Regions from separate parts of the Streptomyces sp. DSM 40868 genome, predicted to be linked through region 1. Evidence: riboswitches for the same ligand, from Rfam matches in the RefSeq annotation. Region 1 holds a riboswitch; each other region holds the start of a gene.
The links. Region 1 has a riboswitch for cobalamin ahead of HB370_RS26590 (ribonucleoside-diphosphate reductase subunit alpha). Riboswitches for the same ligand answer to the same signal wherever they lie in the genome.
Positions count from the first base shown of each region.

Region 2: another riboswitch for cobalamin. It lies ahead of HB370_RS03995 (iron ABC transporter permease); the one in region 1 lies ahead of HB370_RS26590 (ribonucleoside-diphosphate reductase subunit alpha).
Region 3: another riboswitch for cobalamin. It lies ahead of HB370_RS21050 (HoxN/HupN/NixA family nickel/cobalt transporter); the one in region 1 lies ahead of HB370_RS26590 (ribonucleoside-diphosphate reductase subunit alpha).
Region 4: another riboswitch for cobalamin. It lies ahead of HB370_RS10470 (cobalamin biosynthesis protein); the one in region 1 lies ahead of HB370_RS26590 (ribonucleoside-diphosphate reductase subunit alpha).

Region 1 covers NZ_CP050504.1:5,815,486-5,820,595, forward strand. The annotation lists gene HB370_RS26575 (helix-turn-helix domain-containing protein) at 1-141, opposite strand, end outside; gene HB370_RS26580 (hypothetical protein) at 235-435, shown strand; gene HB370_RS26585 (ribonucleotide-diphosphate reductase subunit beta) at 390-1,400, opposite strand; gene HB370_RS26590 (ribonucleoside-diphosphate reductase subunit alpha) at 1,400-3,769, opposite strand; cobalamin riboswitch at 3,891-4,051, opposite strand; gene HB370_RS26595 (GNAT family N-acetyltransferase) at 4,069-4,575, opposite strand; gene HB370_RS26600 (sodium:solute symporter family protein) at 4,729-5,110, opposite strand, start outside.
Region 2 covers NZ_CP050504.1:882,210-887,319, forward strand. The annotation lists gene HB370_RS03980 (DUF4232 domain-containing protein) at 1-370, shown strand, start outside; gene HB370_RS03985 (ABC transporter substrate-binding protein) at 452-1,456, opposite strand; gene HB370_RS03990 (ABC transporter ATP-binding protein) at 1,466-2,233, opposite strand; gene HB370_RS03995 (iron ABC transporter permease) at 2,236-3,258, opposite strand; cobalamin riboswitch at 3,399-3,534, opposite strand; gene HB370_RS04000 (FG-GAP-like repeat-containing protein) at 4,399-5,110, shown strand, end outside.
Region 3 covers NZ_CP050504.1:4,615,931-4,621,040, reverse strand. The annotation lists gene HB370_RS21065 (nucleoside hydrolase) at 1-184, shown strand, start outside; gene HB370_RS21060 (isocitrate lyase/PEP mutase family protein) at 573-1,424, shown strand; gene HB370_RS21055 (bile acid:sodium symporter family protein) at 1,772-2,851, shown strand; gene HB370_RS21050 (HoxN/HupN/NixA family nickel/cobalt transporter) at 2,748-3,830, opposite strand; cobalamin riboswitch at 3,859-4,043, opposite strand; gene HB370_RS21045 (metalloregulator ArsR/SmtB family transcription factor) at 4,122-4,472, shown strand; gene HB370_RS21040 (glycoside hydrolase family 13 protein) at 4,552-5,110, shown strand, end outside.
Region 4 covers NZ_CP050504.1:2,323,099-2,328,208, reverse strand. The annotation lists gene cobN (cobaltochelatase subunit CobN) at 1-1,231, opposite strand, end outside; gene HB370_RS10475 (cobyric acid synthase) at 1,228-2,736, opposite strand; gene HB370_RS10470 (cobalamin biosynthesis protein) at 2,733-3,677, opposite strand; cobalamin riboswitch at 3,775-3,918, opposite strand; gene HB370_RS10465 (hypothetical protein) at 4,078-4,299, opposite strand; gene HB370_RS10460 (inorganic phosphate transporter) at 4,333-5,110, opposite strand, start outside.

The sequences.
Region 1 (5,110 bases):
GGGTCCCTCCGCCGACACCACGGCGAAGTCGTACACCGGGAGCCCGTCATCGCTGCGGTCCATGCCGAACACCTCGCAGACGACGCCGAGTTCGAAGGGATGCACGCCGTCCAGCAGCACGGCCGCCACGTTCTTCAGCATGCTGCCAGTGTGCCTCGGCGATGGCAGTAATTCGAGGGTTCACGGCAGTCCTGCCCCTGCCGGTCAGGAGTGTCCGGCGCGACAGTGGTGTCCATGAACGAGAACCAGATCGAAGGCATCATCGGAATCGGACTGACCCTCGGGATCCTGGTCCTCCTGACCCTCCCCTCCCTGCTCGGGCACCTGCGCGACAGGCGCATCGACCGGCAGATCAGGGAGGCCCAGGAGGCCCGGGACGGCAGGAGGGATCAGAAGTCCTCGTCCAGGTCGACCGTGCCCTCGACGGCGACCTGATACGCGGAGGGGCGGCGCTCGAAGAAGTTCGTCAGCTCCTGAACGCCCTGGAGCTCCATGAAGGAGAAGGGGTTCTCGGAGCCGTAGACGGGGGCGAAGCCGAGGCGGGTGAGGCGCTGGTCGGCGACGCATTCGAGGTACTGCCGCATCGAGTCGGTGTTCATGCCCGGGAGGCCGTCACCGCACAGGTCGCGCGCGAACTGCAGCTCGGCCTCGACGGCCTCCTTGAGCATGTCGGTGACCTGCTGCTGGAGCTGGTCGTCGAAGAGGTCGGGTTCTTCCTTGCGGACGGTGTCGACGACGTCGAAGGCGAAGCTCATGTGCATGGTCTCGTCGCGGAAGACCCAGTTGGTGCCGGTGGCCAGGCCGTGCAGCAGGCCGCGGCTGCGGAACCAGTAGACGTAGGCGAAGGCGCCGTAGAAGAAGAGTCCTTCGATGCAGGCGGCGAAGCAGATGAGGTTGAGCAGGAAGCGGCGGCGGTCGGCCTTGGTCTCCAGCCGGTCGAGTTTTTCGACCGAGTCCATCCACGTGAAGCAGAACTGTGCCTTCTCGCGGATGGAGGGGATGTTCTCCACGGCGGCGAAGGCGGCGGCCCTGTCGTCGGGGTCGGGGAGGTAGGTGTCCAGCAGCGTCAGGTAGAACTGGACGTGTACGGCCTCCTCGAAGAGCTGACGGGACAGGTACAGGCGTGCTTCGGGGGAGTTGATGTGCTTGTAGAGGGTCAGTACGAGGTTGTTGGCGACGATGGAGTCGCCGGTGGCGAAGAAGGCGACGAGCCGGCCGATGAGGTGCTGTTCCTCGGGGGTGAGTTTGGCCAGGTCGGCGACGTCGGAGTGGAGGTCGACCTCTTCGACGGTCCAGGTGTTCTTGATGGCGTCCCGGTAGCGCTCGTAGAAGTCGGGGTAGCGCATCGGGCGCAGGGTGAGTTCGAAGCCGGGGTCGAGCAGGTTGGTGTTACGGGACATTACTGGCAGGCCTCGCAGGACTCGGGGTTTTCCAGGGAACAGGCGACCGCTTCGGGGTCCGCGGCGGCCTGCGCGGGGAGGACGGGCTGCGCCTGGGCGGCGCGGGCGATCCGCGTCGCGGGGCGCGAACGCAGGTAGTACGTCGTCTTCAGCCCGGACTTCCAGGCGTAGGCGTACATGGAGGAGAGCTTGCCGATGGTCGGCGTCTCCAGGAACAGGTTCAGCGACTGCGCCTGGTCGAGGAAGGGGGTGCGGGCGGCGGCCATGTCGATCAGGCCGCGCTGGGGGATCTCCCAGGCCGTGCGGTACAGGGCGCGGATGTCCTCGGGGATCCACTGGAAGTCCTGCACCGAGCCGTTGGCCTCGCGCAGCGCCTCGCGGGTGCGGGCGTCCCAGACCCCGAGGTCCTTCAGGTCCTGCACCAGGTAGGAGTTGACCTGGAGGAACTCGCCGGACAGGGTCTCGCGCTTGAACAGGTTCGACACCTGCGGCTCGATGCACTCGTACACCCCCGCGATCGACGCGATGGTGGCCGTCGGCGCGATCGCCAGCAGCAGCGAGTTGCGCATGCCCGTCTGCGCGATGCGCTCACGCAGCGCCGCCCAGCGCTCGGGCCAGGTGAACTCGACACCGTAGTGGTCGGGGTGCAGCACACCCTGGGCCGTACGGGTCTTCTCCCAGGCGGGCAGGGGGCCGTTGCGCTCGGCGAGGTCGGCGGACGTCTCGTACGCGGCGAGCATGATCCGCTCGGCGATCCGCGTGGACAGCGCCTTGGCCTCGGCCGAGTCGAACGGCAGCCGCAGCTTGAAGAACACGTCCTGCAGCCCCATCGCGCCCAGCCCGACCGGCCGCCACTTGGCGTTGGAACGCCCCGCCTGTTCGGTGGGGTAGAAGTTGATGTCGACGACGCGGTCGAGGAAGGTGACGGCGGTGCGGACGGTGGCGTCCAGGCGGTCCCAGTCGATGTCGCCGTCGCGGACGAAGGCGCCGAGGTTGACCGAGCCGAGGTTGCAGACGGCCGTCTCGCCGTCGTTGGTGACCTCCAGGATCTCGGTGCAGAGGTTGGAGGAGTGGATGACGTTGCCGGGCTCGGCGGTCTGGTTGGCGGTGCGGTTGGCGGCGTCCTTGAAGGTCATCCAGCCGTTGCCGGTCTGGGCCAGGGTGCGCATCATCCGGCCGTACAGCTCGCGGGCGGGGAGGGTCTTCTTGGCGAGGCCGGCGGCTTCGGCCTCGCGGTAGGCGGCGTCGAAGTCCTCGCCCCACAGGTCGACGAGTTCGGGGACGTCGGCGGGGGAGAACAGGGACCACTGGGCGTCGGCGTTGACGCGGCGCATGAACTCGTCGGGGATCCAGTGCGCGAGGTTGAGGTTGTGGGTGCGGCGGGCGTCCTCGCCGGTGTTGTCCCGGAGTTCGAGGAATTCCTCGATGTCGGAGTGCCAGGTCTCCAGGTAGACGGCGGCGGCGCCCTTGCGACGGCCGCCCTGGTTCACGGCGGCGACCGAGGCGTCCAGGGTCTTCAGGAACGGCACGATCCCGTTTGAGTGCCCGTTCGTCCCCCGGATCAGCGAGCCTCGCGAGCGGATGCGGGAGTACGACAGCCCGATGCCGCCGGCGTGCTTCGACAGCCGGGCGACCTGGTGGTAGCGGCCGTAGATCGAGTCCAGCTCGTCCAGCGGGGAGTCCAGCAGGTAGCAGGACGACATCTGGGGGTGGCGGGTGCCGGAGTTGAACAGGGTGGGGGAGGAGGGCAGGTAGTCCAGTCGGCTCATCAGGCCGTAGAGCGAGGCGACCTCGTCCACGGAGCGGACCGTGTCGTCCTCGGCCAGACCGCTCGCCACGCGCAGCATGAAGTGCTGGGGCGTCTCGATGACCTTGCGGGTGATCGGGTGACGCAGCAGGTAGCGGCTGTGCAGGGTGCGCAGGCCGAAGTAACCGAAGCGGTCGTCGGCGCCGTCGGCCACGGCCGAGTCCACCAGCGCGTCCAGCCGCTCGGCGTGGGTGCGCACGAACTCGGCGGTGCGGTCGGCGACCAGGCCCTCGCGGTGACCGACCTCGATCGACCCGGTGAAGGAGGTCACGCCCTGGGAGGCGGCCTCGTCCCGGATCGCGAGGGTCAGCAGCCGGGCGGCCAGCTTGGAGTAGGCGGGGTCCTCGGCGATCAGGCCGGCGGCGGCCTCCGTGGCCAGCTCGCGCAGCTCCGCCTCGTCGGCCCGCGCGGACCGGCCGCGCAGCGCGGCGGCGGCGACCCGTCCGGGGTCGGCGTCGGGCAGATCGGCCGTCAGCTCGGACAGGGTCCGCAGCAGCGCGGCACCGGGACCGTCGGTCTCGGATCCGCTGACCGGAGCCGGGTCGGCTGGCGCGATGGTCACGTGGGGGTCTCCCTCGCTCGGCACGGGGCCTGGCGGAGGGCAGGGGGCAGCACGAGCGCGCGGGGGCTCTCGCGTCCACCGGCCCACTCCACGAGGCCCGGACGTCGGGCACACCGGCCGGCTGGCCGGGTGCACTGTCGGCAGGTCCTCGGACTGACGCTCGTACGCGGATACGCACAAGTACACCGTTGCGGGACAGTTCCGGATTCGCACCGGATTCCCCTGCGACGACAGCGAGCATGAGCATACATCTTGTGTCGGGCTGCCGTGTCACCCCCAGATGTTGTGTCGGGGTGGTGTCAGAGCGTCAACTCGTAGGTGAGCAGCGTGATGTCGTCCAGCTCCGGCACGGGATTCCAGTCCCGTTCGGGTGTGCGGACGAAGCCCAGGCGTTCGTAGATGCGGTGGGCGGTGTGCATGGTGCGCTGGGTGGACAGGACGACGGCCGTGCAGCCATCCGTGGCCCTCGCGCGCTCGACGCAGGCCCGGACGAGCGCCTCGCCGACGCCCCGGCCGCGGGCCGCGGGGTCCACCGCGAGCATGCGGATCTCCGCCTCGCCGGGACGGGCGATGTCCGCCATGGGGCCGCCGGACGGGACGAAGGTGACGCCGCCGAGCGGCCGGTCGTCCGCGACCGCGACGAGGACCTCGGCGGCGGCCGCGCGTTTCGCGACGTCCCTCAACTCGCCCAGGTACTCGTCGCTCTCGCCGAAGTCCAGGAGGCCGTCCCCGAGGTAGGCCTGGGCGGTGATCTCGCCGAGGGCGGCGTACTCGGACGGGGCGGCGGGCCGGATGATGATGTCCATGGGCCGAGTGTGCGGGACGGCTACGGCAAGGCGCCGTGGGTTTTCCGCGGGGCGCCCCGCCGCGGCGGACCGCTCGTCACCCGCCCGGACCGGCAACGGCAGCGGGCCGCCGACGCGTCTGCTGTCGGCGGCCCGCTGCGGATGTCGCGTGGGTCAGTGCGCGCTGCCCGCGGTGGCCGGCGGAAGCTCCACCTGGACATCGGGGTCGCCGGAGTCCGCCGTGTAGTCGTCCGGCTTGGTCTCGTCGATGCCCTCGGGGGCCTTCACGGCCTTCAGGACGACCGTCAGGACCACGGTGACCAGCACGTTCAGCACGAACGCCGTCAGGCCGATGTAACCGATCTCGCCGATGCCGGGGATCTCCTTCGAGGAGCCGCCGAAGTGCTTCTGCGTCGGCGAGGCCACCCCGTACGCGGCGGCCGTGCCGTAGATCATGCCGACCGCCCAGCCGGCCAGCAGCGCCCAGCGGTGGAACCAGCGGGTGAACAGGCCGCCGACCAGGGACGGGAAGGTCTGCATGATCCAGATGCCGCCC
Region 2 (5,110 bases), 4.9 Mb from region 1:
TGGTACGGCCAAGCAGGGCGGCGGCAGCGACCGGCAGGAGACGGCCCGCGTCCAGGTGAAGAACACCGGGGACCGTGCCTGCTCCCTGCTCGGCGCGCCGTCGGTCGAGCTCACCACGGACGGCGTACCGGAAAGGCTGCTCCCACAGCGAGGAGGCGCCGGCGTGGATCTCGCTCCCGGCAGGACCGCGACGTTCACCATCACCTTCCTCGGCGACACCGGGAGGAACGGGAACGAGATCATCCGTCCCGACCAGGCCGTGGTCACCCTGCCCGGCGGTACCGTGAAGACCCTCGCGTGGCGGTGGGGCAGCGTCACCCGGCAGGAGGCCGCCAGCCGCCCGGGCAACTACGTCAGCCCGGTCGCCTGACCCGGCCCGTACCGCTCGGCGACCCGGGCGCCGAACAGCGCCACTCGTGCGACCCGCCTCGGGTACTCGGCGAACGGCTGCTCACCGGCCGGCCGGTACCGTCCGCAGGTAGTCGCCCAGCCGGGCGATGGCCGACGGGTTGCGGGGGCTCTCGACCAGGTCGGCGTAGTCGAGGGAGACGATCCTGCGGTGCTTGACGGCGGAGACGTTCCGCAGCGGGGCGTAGGAGAGCAGGAATTCCTTCTTCTGCTCGGCACTGACATCGCCGTAGTCGCAGATGACGATGACCTCCGGGTCACGCTGCACGACGGTCTCCCAGCCGACCGTGGCCCACGAATCCGCCAGATCGTGCATGACGTTGACACCGCCGGCCTCGGTGATGATCTGTTCCGGGGCGGCGTAACGGCCGGAGGTGAAAGGGGCGTCCCGGCCGCTGTCGTAGAGGAAGACCGAGGGACGGTCGGCCCCCTGGGGCGCCTCGGCCCGCACCTGTGCGATCTGCCTTTTGAAGTCGGCGATGAGCGCGGCCGCACGCTTCTCGACGCCGAAGAGCCTGCCCAGGTTGGTGAGGTCGGCGTACAGGGCGTCCAGCGGTGGCATGATGCCGCGGGATGATTTCGAACGGCCGTTGTGGCAGGACTCGGTGAGGATGTACGACGGGATGCCGAGCTTCTCCAGGGCGTCGGGGGTGAAGCCGCCGTCCTCGCGGAAGCCGTAGTTCCAGCCGGCGAAGACCAGGTCGGCGCGGGCATCGAGGACGTTCTCCTTGGTGAGCTGGTCCTTGGACAGCCACGTCGTCTTCTCGTAGCCGTCCTTCCACGGCACACCGCGCAGGTCTCCCTTTTCGTCGGGCATGGCGAAGCCGGCCATGCGGTCCTCCAGGCCCAGGGCGAACATCAGCTCCGTGATGCCGACGTCATTGGTGACGACCCGCTCGGGGACCTTGTCGTACGTCACCCGGCGCCCGCAGTTGGTCAGGGTGACCGATGACGAGGACTTCGCGTCCCGGGAGGACTCCACCGTGGCGCCGCATCCGGTTGCGGTCGCGGCGAGACAGAGGGTGGCGGCGAGGAGCTGCTTGCGCATGGGCGTCCTTCAGGTGGTGGGCGGAAGCAGGTCGAACAGCAACTGGCGGGCGCCCGTCGCGGGATGCCGCACGGTGTGGGCACGGACGCCGAACACCTTCGCCAGCAGCGGGGGTTCGAGGATGCCATGGGGTGGCCCGGAGGCGACGATCCGGCCACCGTCGAGGACGTACAGGACATCGCAGTGGGCTGCCGCCAGGTTGAGGTCGTGGAGGGCGGCCAGTACGGTCGGGCCGCTGCCGCGGACCAGGGACAGGACGTCCAACTGGTGGGCGATGTCGAGGTGGTTGGTGGGTTCGTCGAGAACCAGGACGCGGGGCTGCTGGGCGAGGGCGCGGGCGAGGAGGACGCGTTGCTTCTCGCCGCCCGACAGGCCGAGGAACCCGCGGTCGGCGAGGTGGGCGACGCCGGTGCGTTCCATCGCCCGAGTGCAGATCTCCCGGTCCGAGGCGGCCGTGCGGCCCTGGTGCGGCAGCCGTCCCATGGCGACCACCTCGGTGACGGTGAAGTCGAACTCGGCCGAGGATTCCTGCGGCAGTGCGGCCAGTACCCGGGCGGCGGCACGGGGGTCCATGGCGTGCAGGTCGCCGCCGTCCAGCCGTACCACTCCCCCGGACGGCCGCAGGGCCCGGTAGAGGGAGCGCAACAGGGTCGTCTTGCCGCTGCCGTTGGGGCCGACGAGTCCGACGAACGCCCCGCTGCCCACGGTGAGGTCGACATGCTCGACCAGGCGGGTTCCGGCGGTCTCGATCGTGACGTCGTCGATGTCGAGTCGCATGCTCAGCGCCCCCCGAACGCGTAGCCGCCCCGCCGCATCAGCAGCAGGAACGCGGGCACGCCGACCACCGCGGTGATCACTCCGACCGGCAGCTCGGCCGGGGCGAGAACCAGCCGGGACAGCACGTCGGCCCACACCAGCAGTACGGCCCCGGCGAGCGGGGCGACGGCCAGCACGCGCCGGTGGTCGGCGCCGACCAGCATCCGTGCGACGTGCGGCACCATCAGCCCGACGAATCCGATGGCACCGCTGACCGCCACCACCGTCCCGGTCACGGCCGCGGTGACGACGAACAACTCCCGGCGCAGCCGGACCGGTCCCACGCCCAGGGCGGCCGCGGTCTCATCTCCCATGGCGAGCGCGTTGAGCGCCTCGGCCCGTCGGCGCAACCAGGCCCATCCGGCCGCCACGGTGACGGCGGCGAGCGGCACCTGGGCCCAGGTGGCGCCGCCCAGGCTGCCGAGCAGCCACATCATCGCCGACCTGGCCGCCTCGCCCCGGGCCGCGCCGAACACCATGACGGTGGTGACAGCCTGGAAACCGTACGCCAGTGCCGTGCCGGTCAGGATCAGCCGCAGCGGTGTCAGGCCCTGCGGGGAGCGGGCCACGGCGTACACGAGCGCCATGGCCGCGAGTGCCGACACGAAGGCCGACGCAGACAGCGCCCAGACCCCGAGCCCGGCGAACGCACCGAGGAGGATCACGGCGTTGGCGCCCACCGCCGCGCCCGAGGAGATGCCGAGGACGAACGGGTCGGCCAGCGCGTTGCGCACCAGAGCCTGCACGGCGACACCTACGGCCGCGAGACCCGCTCCGACCGTGGCGCCGATCAGCACCCGTGGCAGCCGGATCTCCCAGACGATCGTGTAGGCGGCCGCGTCGCTCGCGCGTACGGTGCCGCCGGTGAGCCCGGCCCACAGGAAGCTCGGCACCTCCGCCCAGCCGACCCCGGCGGCGCCCAGCGCCACACCGCCGACGAGCGACACCAGGAGCAACAGCAGCAGGGACAGACTGAGCGGCAGCACAGGGATGCGGCTGGGGGCCGTCCTTCGGCGCACGGGTGGGCCGTCCTTCACACGGGCCGCCTGCTGAACGTCGAGCAGGAGCAGCCCGCGCGGCCGTACCCGGCCGGGCGATCCTCTCTCGCAGTCCACGGCGAGCAGTCAACGGGTCGACACGCCCCCGCAGGCGATCGGGCTCGCACGGCACCCCTGGATCGCGGTGCCGTGCACACCGTTGCGGGTCAGCGCCGGACTCTCACCGGACTTCCCCCACGGAAGGCGAGGCAAGCCTAACAAACAGCCTCCGCCGCCTCTTTCGCGGAGCACCGCCCGGGCAACCGGAGCAGGAGGGGCAGGGGGCAGGGGGCAGGACAGCTGACGCCGATCGGGGCAGCGCTTGGTGAGGTGGCCGAGGTAGTCGTCGGCGGTGGTGCAGGACCGGCCCTGGGCGCTGCGTCGGTGCGGTCCGAGGTCTCCGTCGGCGTGGACGCGCACGGTGGTCGTGGCCGGGCGGGCCGCCGGCACGGCGGGCCTCCTGCTGCCGGCCGAGGGCCGGATCGACGACGATTTCGAGGGCGCTGACAGGGCTGCGTCGCGCTTCGATGAGGTCGAGCGACAACGCCAGACGTTCGACGATCATCCCGTCGTTGGCGTGGGGGTGCCGACACGCTCCAGCCACACGGATCCGACCGAGCACGCCCGCTGCGGCGATCGTGCGAGCGGCTCGGTCGGGTGCGTCCGGCCGTCGGGGGCGCGACGGCTGATCCGCCCGCGCCGGTCCGCCCCCGCGACGACTCCGGACAGCGCGGCCGCGCCGCGCGGCAAGGCGTCGAGCCCGGCGCCCGCGGTGACCGGTGTGTCAAAGTACGGGACGACCTTGAGGCTCTCGCCGGCCTCGGGATCGAGAGTGGTGAGCCGTCCGAGGAGCTCCTGCGTCTGCTCTTCCTCGCTCAGGCAGCCAGTCCACCGACGCCCTCTGCCCCGCCCACCGCTCCCTCCACCCGGCCGGATCAGGCTTTGAGCAGGCGCACCGAGCAGCCACGCGGCACCGGCTGCCTGCCCGGGAGCTTTGTTCACCCCCGTGAAGGGGCTGCCGAACAACGGCCGGACCGCTGAAGTCGGCATCGGAAGAACCGTGAACGGTACCCCGGAGGGAAGATCCGCATGCGCATCCGCACCAGTGGCGGAACAGGGCTGTCGCGCCGTCTGTCGGCGGCCGCCGTGAGCTGCCTGGCGTTCCTGTCCGTTCTGACGGCGACGGCACCGTCGGCCCACGCCGATGACGGGCCGGCCGGTGACGTGTTCGTCTCGTTGTCCGACGGCGGCAGGTTCGTCCAGAACGGCTGGAAGTGGCACGATCACTTCGGCATCGGCAACGAGACGCCCCTCACCGGCGACTTCGACGGCGACGGCAAGGACGACGCCGTGACCTTCACCCGCGGCGACGCGGCCGACGTCTACGTCTCGCTGTCCGACGGCGGCAGGTTCGTCCAGGACGGCTGGAGATGGCACGAACACTTCGCTGTCGGCAACGAGACGCCCCTCACCGGCGACTTCAACGGCGACGGCAAGGACGACATCGTCACCTTCACCCGCGGCGACGCGGGCGACGTCTACGTCTCGCTGTCCGACGGCACCAAGTTCGTCCAGGACGCCTGGAAATGGCACGAACACTTCAGCATCGGCGACGAGGTCCCGGCCGTCGGTGACTTCAACGGCGACGGCAAGGACGACATCGCGACCTTCACCCGCGGTGACACCGCCGACGTGTGGGTGGCGCTGTCCAACGGCCAGGGCTTCGGCACGTCATCCGTCTGGCACAACCACTTCGGCGTCGGCGGCGAGGTCGTCGACACCGGTGACTTCGACGGTGACG
Region 3 (5,110 bases), 1.2 Mb from region 1:
GCCGGTCGAGGTCTGCCTGGCGCCCGGCCCGGCCCGCGGCCAGACCGTCGTGGACCTCAGGACCGGCCCCGGCGAGGCCGAGTTCCACGACGACGGCTCCGAACGGGCCGTGGTGGACGTGGCGTTGGACGTGGATGTGGACCGGTACGTGAGGCTGTACCTGGAGACGGTGGAACGGCCCTGACGACCCTGGCGCCCGTCGGTCCGGTCCTTGACAAAGCCCTTTACAAAAAGGGTGTCCGGCTCGTCGGTGAGACCCGATTCGGCCATCGTGCGGGCACCCGGGCCGGTCGGGAACCTCACGATCACATGGGTGAGCAGGTGTTCACGTGCCTGAACCACCGTTCCGGAACGCCACGTTTCGGACCGCCATCGCAAAGAGATGGTTGTGACTCGGCAAAGTGTTTCCTAATCTGCGGGCCACCGGGCTGGACAGCTGTCGACCGGGCGCCTCTCACAAGGAAGGGCACCCGGCCGGTCTGGTGCGGAACATGCCGCGCGGCCAACAGCTTTGGCGGGCAGACGGTCGCAGCGGCACACAGCCCACGCAACCAGTAACCACGGAGGATACCGTGAGCCACCCCAACCGGCTACGCGATGCCATTCACTCGGACGGCACCACCCCTCTGATCGGCGTCTTCGACATGTTCTCCGCGTCCGTCGCGGCCCAGCACTACGACGGGATGTTCGTCTCCGGCTTCGGCTTCGCCGCGTCCCACTACGGCCTGCCCGACATCGGCTTCATCGCCTGGCCCGACATCATCGCCTTCGTCCAGCGCCTGCGCATGGCGTTCCCGGCCCAGCACCTGCTGGTGGACATCGACGACGGCTACGTGGACCCGGAGACCGCGTGCCACGTCGTGCAGAACCTGGAGGCCGTCGGCGCCTCCGGCGTCATCCTGGAGGACCAGAAGCGGCCCCGGCGCTGCGGTCACGTCGACGGCAAGCAGGTACTCCCGCTGGAGGAGTACCTGGAGAAGCTGGAGCTGGTCCTGCAGTCCCGCCGGGACCTGGTGGTGGTCGCCCGCACCGACGCCACCGAGGAGGACGAGATCCTGCGCCGCGCCAAGGCGCTCGCCGCGACCGACGCCGACGTGGTGCTGGTCGACGGGGTGCGCAGCGTGGACTGGATCCACAAGGTGCGCAAGGTCATCGGGGACAAGCCGCTGCTGTTCAACCAGATAGCCGGGGGCAAGTCGCCGCGGCTGTCGCTGAGCGAGCTGTCCGCGCTGGGCGTCGACGTCGCCATCTACAGCACGCCCTGCCTGTTCGCCGCGCAGACCGCCATCGACCGCGCCCTGACCGAGCTGAAGGAGGCCGACGGCCGCCTGCCGCAGACCGGGCCGGACAGCGTGGGGGTCGCCGAGTGCCTGGCGCTGCTGGAGAAGAACATCAGCCGGCACCACGTCCACACCCCGGCGTGACCTGAGCCGCCCCAGGGGCCCGCGCGCACCCGCACGCGGGCCCCACGGCGGTTGACAGGCGGGTCCGGGCGGGCGACGGCCGGATCCCGGGCGCGAACGAGGCTCGGTCCTGGGCCGGACCGGGGATCCCGGCGTGCTTCCCCGGAGTCCGCCCGGGCACCGGGATCCCCGGCTTCCGGAGTCCGTCCGGGCACCGGGATCCCCGGCTTCCGGAGTCCGTCCGGGGACCGGAGGATCCCGGCTTCCCCGGACTCCGTCCCCGCTCACCCGCGCCCACCCCGCTCTGTGCCGGGCCCGCCTTCGCACCGGCCCCCTCCCCATGCCACCCGCTTCCAAGGCAGGAGCGCATGTCTCAGACGCTCATCGGCTCGGTCCGCGGTCTGGCGCGCCGTGTCGACTGGTACATCGTCGCGCTGTTCGGCGCGATCGGGATCGCCGCGCTCGTCCCGGCCGAGGACACGGCGGCCGAGGCCGTCTCATGGCTGACCAAGCTGGCGATCGGCCTGCTGTTCTTCCTCTACGGCGCCCGGCTCTCCCCGCAGGCCGCGCTCGACGGCGTACGGCACTGGCGGCTGCATCTGCCCGTGCTCGCCCTGACGTTCGCCGCCTTCCCGCTGCTCGGCCTGGCCGCACGGCTGCTGCCGGACGGGCTGCTCGGCGCCGAGCTGACCGCCGGCGTGCTGTTCCTGGCGGTGCTGCCGTCCACCGTGCAGTCCTCCATCGCCCTCACCTCCCTGGCCCGTGGCAACGTGGCCGCGGCCCTGTGCTCCGCGTCCTTCTCCACGGTGCTGGGCGTGGTCCTCACCCCGGTCCTGGCCGTCTGGCTGATCGGCGGCGGCGAAGACGACGGCATCCCGATCGGCGTGGGCCAACTCGGCGACATCGCACTTCAGTTGCTGCTGCCGTTCCTCGCCGGGCAGGCGGTGCGGCGGTGGATCTCCGGCTGGCTCGGCCGGCACCGCAAGGTGATCGGGCTCTGCGACCGGGGCTCCATCCTGCTCGTCGTCTACGCGGCGTTCAGCCGGGGCATGACCACCGGCATCTGGCAGCGGGTGTCCCCCGGCCGCCTGGTCCTGCTCGGTGTGCTGGTGGCGGTGCTGCTCGGCGCCGCCCTGCTGCTCGCCGACCGCTCCGCGCGGGCGCTGCGGCTGCCCCGCGAGGACCGGGTGACGGCGGTCTTCTGCGGGGCGACCAAGAGCCTGGCCAGCGGACTGCCGATGGCCTCCGTGCTGTTTCCCGCGGACGAGGTCGCCATGACCGTCCTGCCGCTGATGCTCTACCACACGCTCCAGCTGGTGGTCTGCGCCGCGCTCGCCCGCCGGCTCAGTCGGACGGCGCCGCCCGCACCGACCAGCGCTCCTCCACCCGTGCCAGCCGCCAGTACGCCAGCGCCGCCGCCCACACCGCCACGAACAGGCCGACGATGAGATAGCCGACGTTGTCCAGGTCCAGGCCGGCCACCCAGCCGGTCACCGGGTCGCTGAGGTCGAACTTCTCGTGCAGCACACCGACCAGCTCGATGGTGCCGATGAAGAAGGCCACGGCGATGGACAGACCGGTGATGGCGAGGTTGTAGAAGACCTTGCGGACGGGGTTGGCGAACGCCCACTGGTAGGCGAAGTTCATGAACGTGCCGTCGAGGGTGTCGAACAGGCTCATCCCGGCGGCGAACAGCAGCGGCAGGCACAGGATCGCGTACCAGGGCAGGCCGGCCGCCGCGCCCGAGCCGGCCATCACCATCAGGGTGACCTCGGTGGCCGTGTCGAAGCCGAGGCCGAACAGGAAACCCAGCGGGTACATCTGCCCCGGCCGGGACACGGACTTCGTCAGCCGCCCCAGCAGCCGGTTCATGAAACCCCGGGAGTCCAGGTGCCGTTCCAGCTCCGTCTCGTCGTAGCCGCCCGCGCGCATCGCCCGGAAGACCTTCAGGATGCCCGCCAGGGCGACCAGGTTCAGGGCGGCGATGAGGTAGAGGAAGGACCCGGAGATCGTCGTGCCGAGCACCCCGAGCACCTGGTGGGTGGTGGAGCCCTCGTTCATCACCTTCCCGGCCAGCGAGGTGCCGCCCGCGATCAGCAGGGCCAGCAGCACGACCACGCTGGAGTGCCCGAGCGCGAACCAGAACCCCACCGACACCGGCCGCTTGCCGTCGGCCATCAGCTTGCGGGTGGTGTTGTCGATCGCCGCGATGTGGTCGGCGTCGAAGGCGTGGCGCATGCCGAGGGTGTAGGCGGTGATCCCCAGTCCCACGCCGAACACCTGGGAGCCGACCTGGTAGTGCCTCGGGGCGACCAGCAGACAGAGGATCCCGAAGGCGACGACATGCAGGGCGAGGATCACCACCAGCAGCCCCGCCGTCTTGACGGTGTCCTCGCGTCGCCAGCGGAAAGTAGCGGCATCAGCCATCGGGTTCACGCTCCAGCACCTCGTGGATCACTTCGTGAGCTGCCGTGGCCGGTCTCCTGGCTTACGGGTCACACGTCCGCCGTTCCTGCCTTCCCGGCCTTTCGGCCAGTGGCCCGGCGGATGCCGGACGGAACGGGAACTCCCCGATCACAGTGGCGAGGGCCGCTCCGGTCTCACACCGGCTTCCCGAACACCACGGCCCGCCCACCGTAGAGGGGCACGCGGTTTCCTGCATAGCTGCGCAGTCGGGCAGGTATTCAAGATCACATCGCCGCCTGCCAGGATGGGGGCATGCATCTCGTTCCTGCCGACCGTGCCGATCGTCGCACCATCGACGGTCACCGGGTGTGCGAGGCGATCGCCGCGATCGGCGACGCGGGGCGTCTGCGCACCTGGTCCGACCGATTCTCGCTGCTGGCCGACGCCAACCGGCTCGCGCTGCTGCTCGCCCTGCACCGGACCGGGCCGCTGGCCGTCTCGGACCTGGCGATCGCCACGGGCATGAACGACCCGGCCGTCTCCCAGGCCCTGCGGCTGCTGCGCGCGGCAGGGGTCGTGGCGGGGGAGAAAGAGGGGCGCGTGGTGCGCTATCGGGTGGTGGACGAGGACGTGAGGGGCCTGTTGGAGCACTGCGCCGCCTGAGCGCCCCGGAAAAGGTTCCCTTTCGGGCAATGTGGACAGATACAGATTCCGTACTCTCGTCCGTCCCAGGGGAGCCCGTATGGCAGACCGCCCGCCGGACCTCTCGTCCAAGAACCCCGACTGGTGGCGCCAGGCCGTCATCTACCAGGTCTATCCACGCAGTTTCGCCGACGCCGACGGTGACGGCCTCGGTGACCTCAGGGGCCTGACCCAGCGGCTGTCGCACCTCGCCGCGCTCGGTGTCGACGCCCTGTGGCTGAGCCCCTTCTACCCCTCCGAACTCGCCGACGGCGGCTACGACGTCATCGACCCGCGCGGTGTCGACGAACGCCTGGGCACCCTGGACGACTTCGACGCCCTGGTGGGCGAGGCGCACCGGCTGGGCCTGAAGGTCGTCGTGGACATCGTCCCCAACCACACCTCCCATCTGCACCGCTGGTTCCAGGAGGCGCTGCGCGCCGGGCCCGGATCGGCCGCCCGCGAGCGGTACGTCTTCCGGCCGGGGCGCGGCCCGCACGGGGAACTGCCGCCCACCGACTGGCAGTCGGTGTTCGGCGGCAGCGCCTGGCACCGGGTGGCCGACGGGGAGTGGTACCTGCACCTGTTCGCCCCCGAGCAGCCCGACCTGAACTGGGACA
Region 4 (5,110 bases), 3.5 Mb from region 1:
GCGGTACCCGCGCGGGCGCGGCGGCCAGCTGTTCCTCGGTCAGCCACTCCACGTCGTGGCCGCCGGCCTCGATGAGCCGGTGGATCAACTCGTCGCCGCCGTCGGGGTATTCGGTCAGCGAGTAGCCGGCGTCGCGGAGCGCGTCGAGCACCCGGACGGCGGACGCGGGAGTGTCCAGGCCGACGGCGTTGCCGACCCGGGAGTGCTTGGTCGGGTAGGCGGTGAAGACGAGGGCGACCTTCTTCTCGGCGTTCGGCTTGTGCTTCAGCCGGGCGTGCCGGACGGCGATCCCGGCGACCCGGGCGGCCCGCTCGGGGTCGGCGACGTACACCGGGACGTCGTCGGGGCCCTGTTCCTTGAAGGAGAAGGGGACGGTGATCAGCCGGCCGTCGAACTCGGGGATGGCGACCTGCATCGCCGCGTCCATGGGGGACAGGGCGGCGTCGGACTCCTCCCACGCGGCGCGCGAGGAGGTGAGGCAGAGCCCTTGCAGCACGGGGACGTCCAGGTCGGCGAGCGCGCCGATGTCCCAGGCTTCCTCGTCGCCGCCGGCGGAGGCCGTGGAGGCGTGGGTGCCGCCGGCCGCGAGCACGGTGGCGACCAGCGCGTCGGCCCGGCCCAGCAGCTCGTACAGGGCGGGGTCCGCGCCGCGCAGCGAACCGCAGTACACGGGGAGGGCGTTGGCGCCGGCCGCCTCGATCGCCTGGCACAGGGTGTCCACGAAGGCGGTGTTGCCGCTCAGTTCGTGCGCCCGGTAGAACAGCACGCCCACGGTCGGGCGGCCGTCCTGGATGTCGTAGCCGCCGTGCACACCGAACTCGGGCATGCGGCGCGGCTCCTCGAAGCCCTCGCCGGTCAGCAGCACGGTGTCGGACAGGAACCGGGACAGCTCCAGCAGGTTGGCGGGGCCGCCCTCGACCAGGTACTTCAGCGCCTCCGCGACCACACCGGCGGGCACCGAGGACTCGGCCATGAGTTCGGCGTCGGGTACGGTCTCGCCGCCCAGCAGCACGGTCGGGATGCCGGACGCCTTCAGCGCGGCCAGCCCGTCCTCCCAGGCCCGCTTGCCGCCCAGCAGCCGTACGACGGCGAGGTCCGCGCCCTCGATCAGGGCCGGCAGTTCCCCGGCGACGTCGATCCGGGTGGGGTTGCCGATGCGGTAGCCGGCGCCGGAGGCCCGGGCCGCCAGCAGATCCGTGTCGGCGGTCGACAACAACAACACTGTGCTCATGCGGGCGCTCCCGGTGGAATGAAAGGCAGTCCTTGCGGCGCGCCGGACTCGATGAGCCGCCACAGCGCGTCCGTGTCCGCGTGCTGTTCGATGAGGTCGCCGAGCCGGTCGAGCTGCTCCTCGCGCAGCGCGGCGAAGGAGGTGTCCGGCGCGGGGACGAAGCGGCGGCCCGCGGCGGCGGCCACCTCGCGCAGGAAGGCGCGCCGGAAGCCGTCCGACTCCAGGGAGCCGTGCCAGTGGGTGCCCCAGGTCTGGCCGACGCGGCAGCCGTCCAGGAAGGGTTCGCCGCCCTCGACCGTGGCGACGCCGTGGTGGATCTCGTAGCCGTCGACGTGCTCGCCGAGGGCCTGGCCGCTGGGCCGGGTGAGGGTCTTCTCGCGGGCGAAGCGCACCCGCACGGGCAGGATGCCGAGCCCGTCGACGTGTCCCTTGCGGCTTTCGACGTCGTCCTCGATGTGCTCGCCGAGGATCTGGAAGCCGCCGCAGATGCCGAGGACGGGCCGGTGTTCGGCGGCCCGGCGTACGAGGGCGTCCGCCAGTCCGCGTTCCCTCAGCCACTGGAGCGCCCGTACGGTGCCGCGGGTGCCCGGGATCACCACGAGGTCGGCGTCGGCCAGTTCCTCCGGCCGGTCCACGAACCGTACGACGACGCCCGGTTCGGCGGCGAGCGCGTCCACGTCGGTGAAGTTGGACATCAGCGGGATCGCGCACACGGCGACCCGGAGGACGTCCTCGCCGACCGGGGGAGTGACCGTGGACTCCCGTACGGTGCCGCGCAGGGAGACGCGCAGTCCGTCCTCCTCGTCGATGCCGAGCCCGTGCCGGAACGGCAGGACGCCGTAGGTCCGCCGCCCGGTGAGGCCGTGCAGCATGTCCAGGCCGGGTTCGAGCAGGCCGACGTCGCCGCGGAACTTGTTCACCAGGAACCCGGCGACCAGCTCCTGGTCCTCGGGCGAGAGCAGGGCGACCGTGCCGAAGAAGGACGCGAAGACGCCCCCGCGGTCGATGTCGCCCACCACCAGCACCGGCAGCCGCGCGCCCCGCGCGATGCCCATGTTGACGATGTCGGTCCGCCGCAGGTTGATCTCGGCCGGGCTGCCCGCCCCTTCGCAGATCACCGCGTCATACGTGCCCCGCAGCTCGGCCAGGCAGTCCAGTACCGTGCCCAGCAGCCGCTGCTGGCGCCCGCCGTGGTAGCCGCGCGCGCTCAGCTCGCCCACCGGCTTGCCGAGCAGCACGACCTGGCTGCTCTGCTCGCCGCCGGGCTTGAGCAGCACCGGGTTCATCAGCGCGGTCGGCTCGATCCGGCAGGCCTGGGCCTGCATGGCCTGGGCGCGGCCGATCTCCGCGCCCTCCCGGGTCACGAAGGAGTTCAGGGACATGTTCTGCGCCTTGAACGGCGCCACCTTGACGCCCTGGCGGACCAGCCACCGGCAGATCCCGGCCGTCACGACGCTCTTGCCGGCGTCCGAGGTGGTGCCGGCCACGAGGAGGCCACCGTTCACTTCCCACGTCCTTTCAGGAGTGCGCGCGCGGCGAGCGTGGTGCCGAGGGCGAGCAGGCCGACGCGGCGGGAGAGCCGTACCGCCCGGTCGATGTCGGTGACCCGGACCGGGCGTCCGGTGCCGCCGTTGAGCACGGGCCGGTGTTCGACCCGGCCGCCGTAGGAGAGGGTTCCGCCCAGCCGGACGCCGAGGGCGCCCGCGAAGGCGGCCTCCACGGGACCGGCGTTGGGGCTCGGGTGCTTGCGGGCGTCGGCCTTCCAGGCGCGCAGGGCGCCGCGCGGGTCGGGTCCGGCGACGGTGGCGAGTACGGCGGTGAGCCGGGCGCCCGGCCAGCCGGCGACGTCGTCGAGGCGGGCGGAGGCCCAGCCGTAGCGGCGGTGGCGGGGTGACTTGTGACCCACCATGGCGTCCAGGGTGTTGACGGCCCGGAACCCGAGCAGCCCCGGCACCCCGGCCACGGCTCCCCACACCAGGGCGCCCACCACGGCGTCGGAGGTGTTCTCGGCGACCGACTCGACCACGGCCCGGGCCATTCCGTCGGCGTCCAGCGCCTGCGGGTCGCGGCCGCACAGGTGGGGCAGCCGGGCGCGGGCGGCCTCGACGTCCCCCGCGGCCAGGGCGCGCCCGATCGCGTCGGCCTCGCGGGCGAGCGAGGTGCCGCCGACGACGGCCCAGGTGGCGGCGGCGGTCAGCGCGACGGAGGCGGTACGGGAGGGGCGTACGGCGCGTGCGGCCAGCGCCCCGAGCACGACGGCGCCACCGGCGCATACGGCGGTGTGCACGGCGCCCCAGCCGCGGTGGTCGTGCCACAGCGCGCCTTCCACGGCCGTGGCCGCGCGGCCGAACGCGGCGACCGGGTGCCCGCGGCGGGGATCGCCGAGGAGCAGATCACCGAGGACGCCGGCGGCGGCGCCGTACGCGTATGTGCGGTCGGCACCCATCGGCTCAGCCGGCCGTGGGCACAGGGGCGTTCCCGGTACGGGTCCTTCGGCAGCCGAGCATGGCGATTCATGTCCTCACTCAGGGTGTCCACGCCCTGGTTCGACGGATTCCGGCGGCGAGAGTTCCTGGCTCCCGGGGGGTTCTTCCCCGGTGACAGTGGCGGGACCGCGCCGGATTCGCACTGGCTTCCTCTGCTGCCGCCGTACATGGCCTGGGCAGTCCACCACGTGCCCGGAAGGGCCGTCAACTTGCCTTTGACCTGGGATGCCCGACTGTGCTGAGGCCCACATCGCCGGGGCGCCGGACGGGTCTTCGGGGCCGCCGCGAGCATGCGTCCGCCCCGCCGGGTCCGGCGGGTGGGCCGGTCGGCGGGGCGGAGGCGGGGATCGGGGTCTGCGGTCAGGCCACGATCAGGTAGATGCCGTAGGCCACGGCCGCCGCGCAGGCGGCGAAGCAGACGTAGGCGCCGGTGACGGCGAGCGCGGCGGAGCCGCCCTGGGCCGCGGCCCGCTCGCGGCGGGACAGGCCGTTGATGCCGAGGGTGAACAGGGCCACCAGGCACACCGTGAACACGACGCTGACGCCCAGAACGGAGCCGAGGGCCGCCCAGTCGATCTTCATGGGATTGCTTCCTTCAGTAACCGTGCGGGCGGGTCAGACCGTGGCGGCCGGCGGGGCGGCGGGGGCCGGTTCGGCGGCCGGGGCGGGGATCGTGGCCGTCAGATCGCCGGCCGTCAGATCGGCGGTCGTCAGATCGGCGGTGGCCAGGTCCGCGGAGATCGGCTTCCCGGCGGCCGGGACCGTCAGGCTGTCGGCGATCGGGCCGGCGGGCGGCGGGGTGACCGCGGCGATGGCGGCGGTGACGACACCGGCCGGCTCGCCGGTCTCCTCGACCACGTTGGTGTGGTCCACGACCTCGCGGCGGGAGATCTTCCAGATCGCGGCGCTCGCGGCGACCAGGAAGACGGCGACGGCGGCGGTGCCCCAGTCACCGAGGTCGGTGACGGACTCGGCACCCGCGCCGACCAGCGCGGCGGCCGGCAGGGTGAGCACCCAGGCGACGGCCATGCGGGTCGCGGTGGACCAGCGGACCACGCCGCCCTTGCGGCCGAGGCCCGCGCCCATCACCGAGCCGGAGACGACGTGGGTGGTGGAGAGGGAGAAGCCGAGGTGGGAGGAGGCCAGGATGGCGGTCGCGGCGCCGGTCTGGGCGGCGAAGCCCTGGCGCGGCTCCAGGTCGGTCAGGCCCTTGCCCATGGTGCGGATGATGCGCCAGCCGCCGATGTAGGTGCCGAGCGCGATGGCCAGGCCGGCCGAGAGGATCACCCAGGTGGGAGGGTTGGCGCCGGGGGCGAGGGAGCCGCCCGCGATCAGCGCGAGGGTGATGATGCCCATCGTCTTCTGGGCGTCGTTGGTGCCGTGCGCGAGCGAG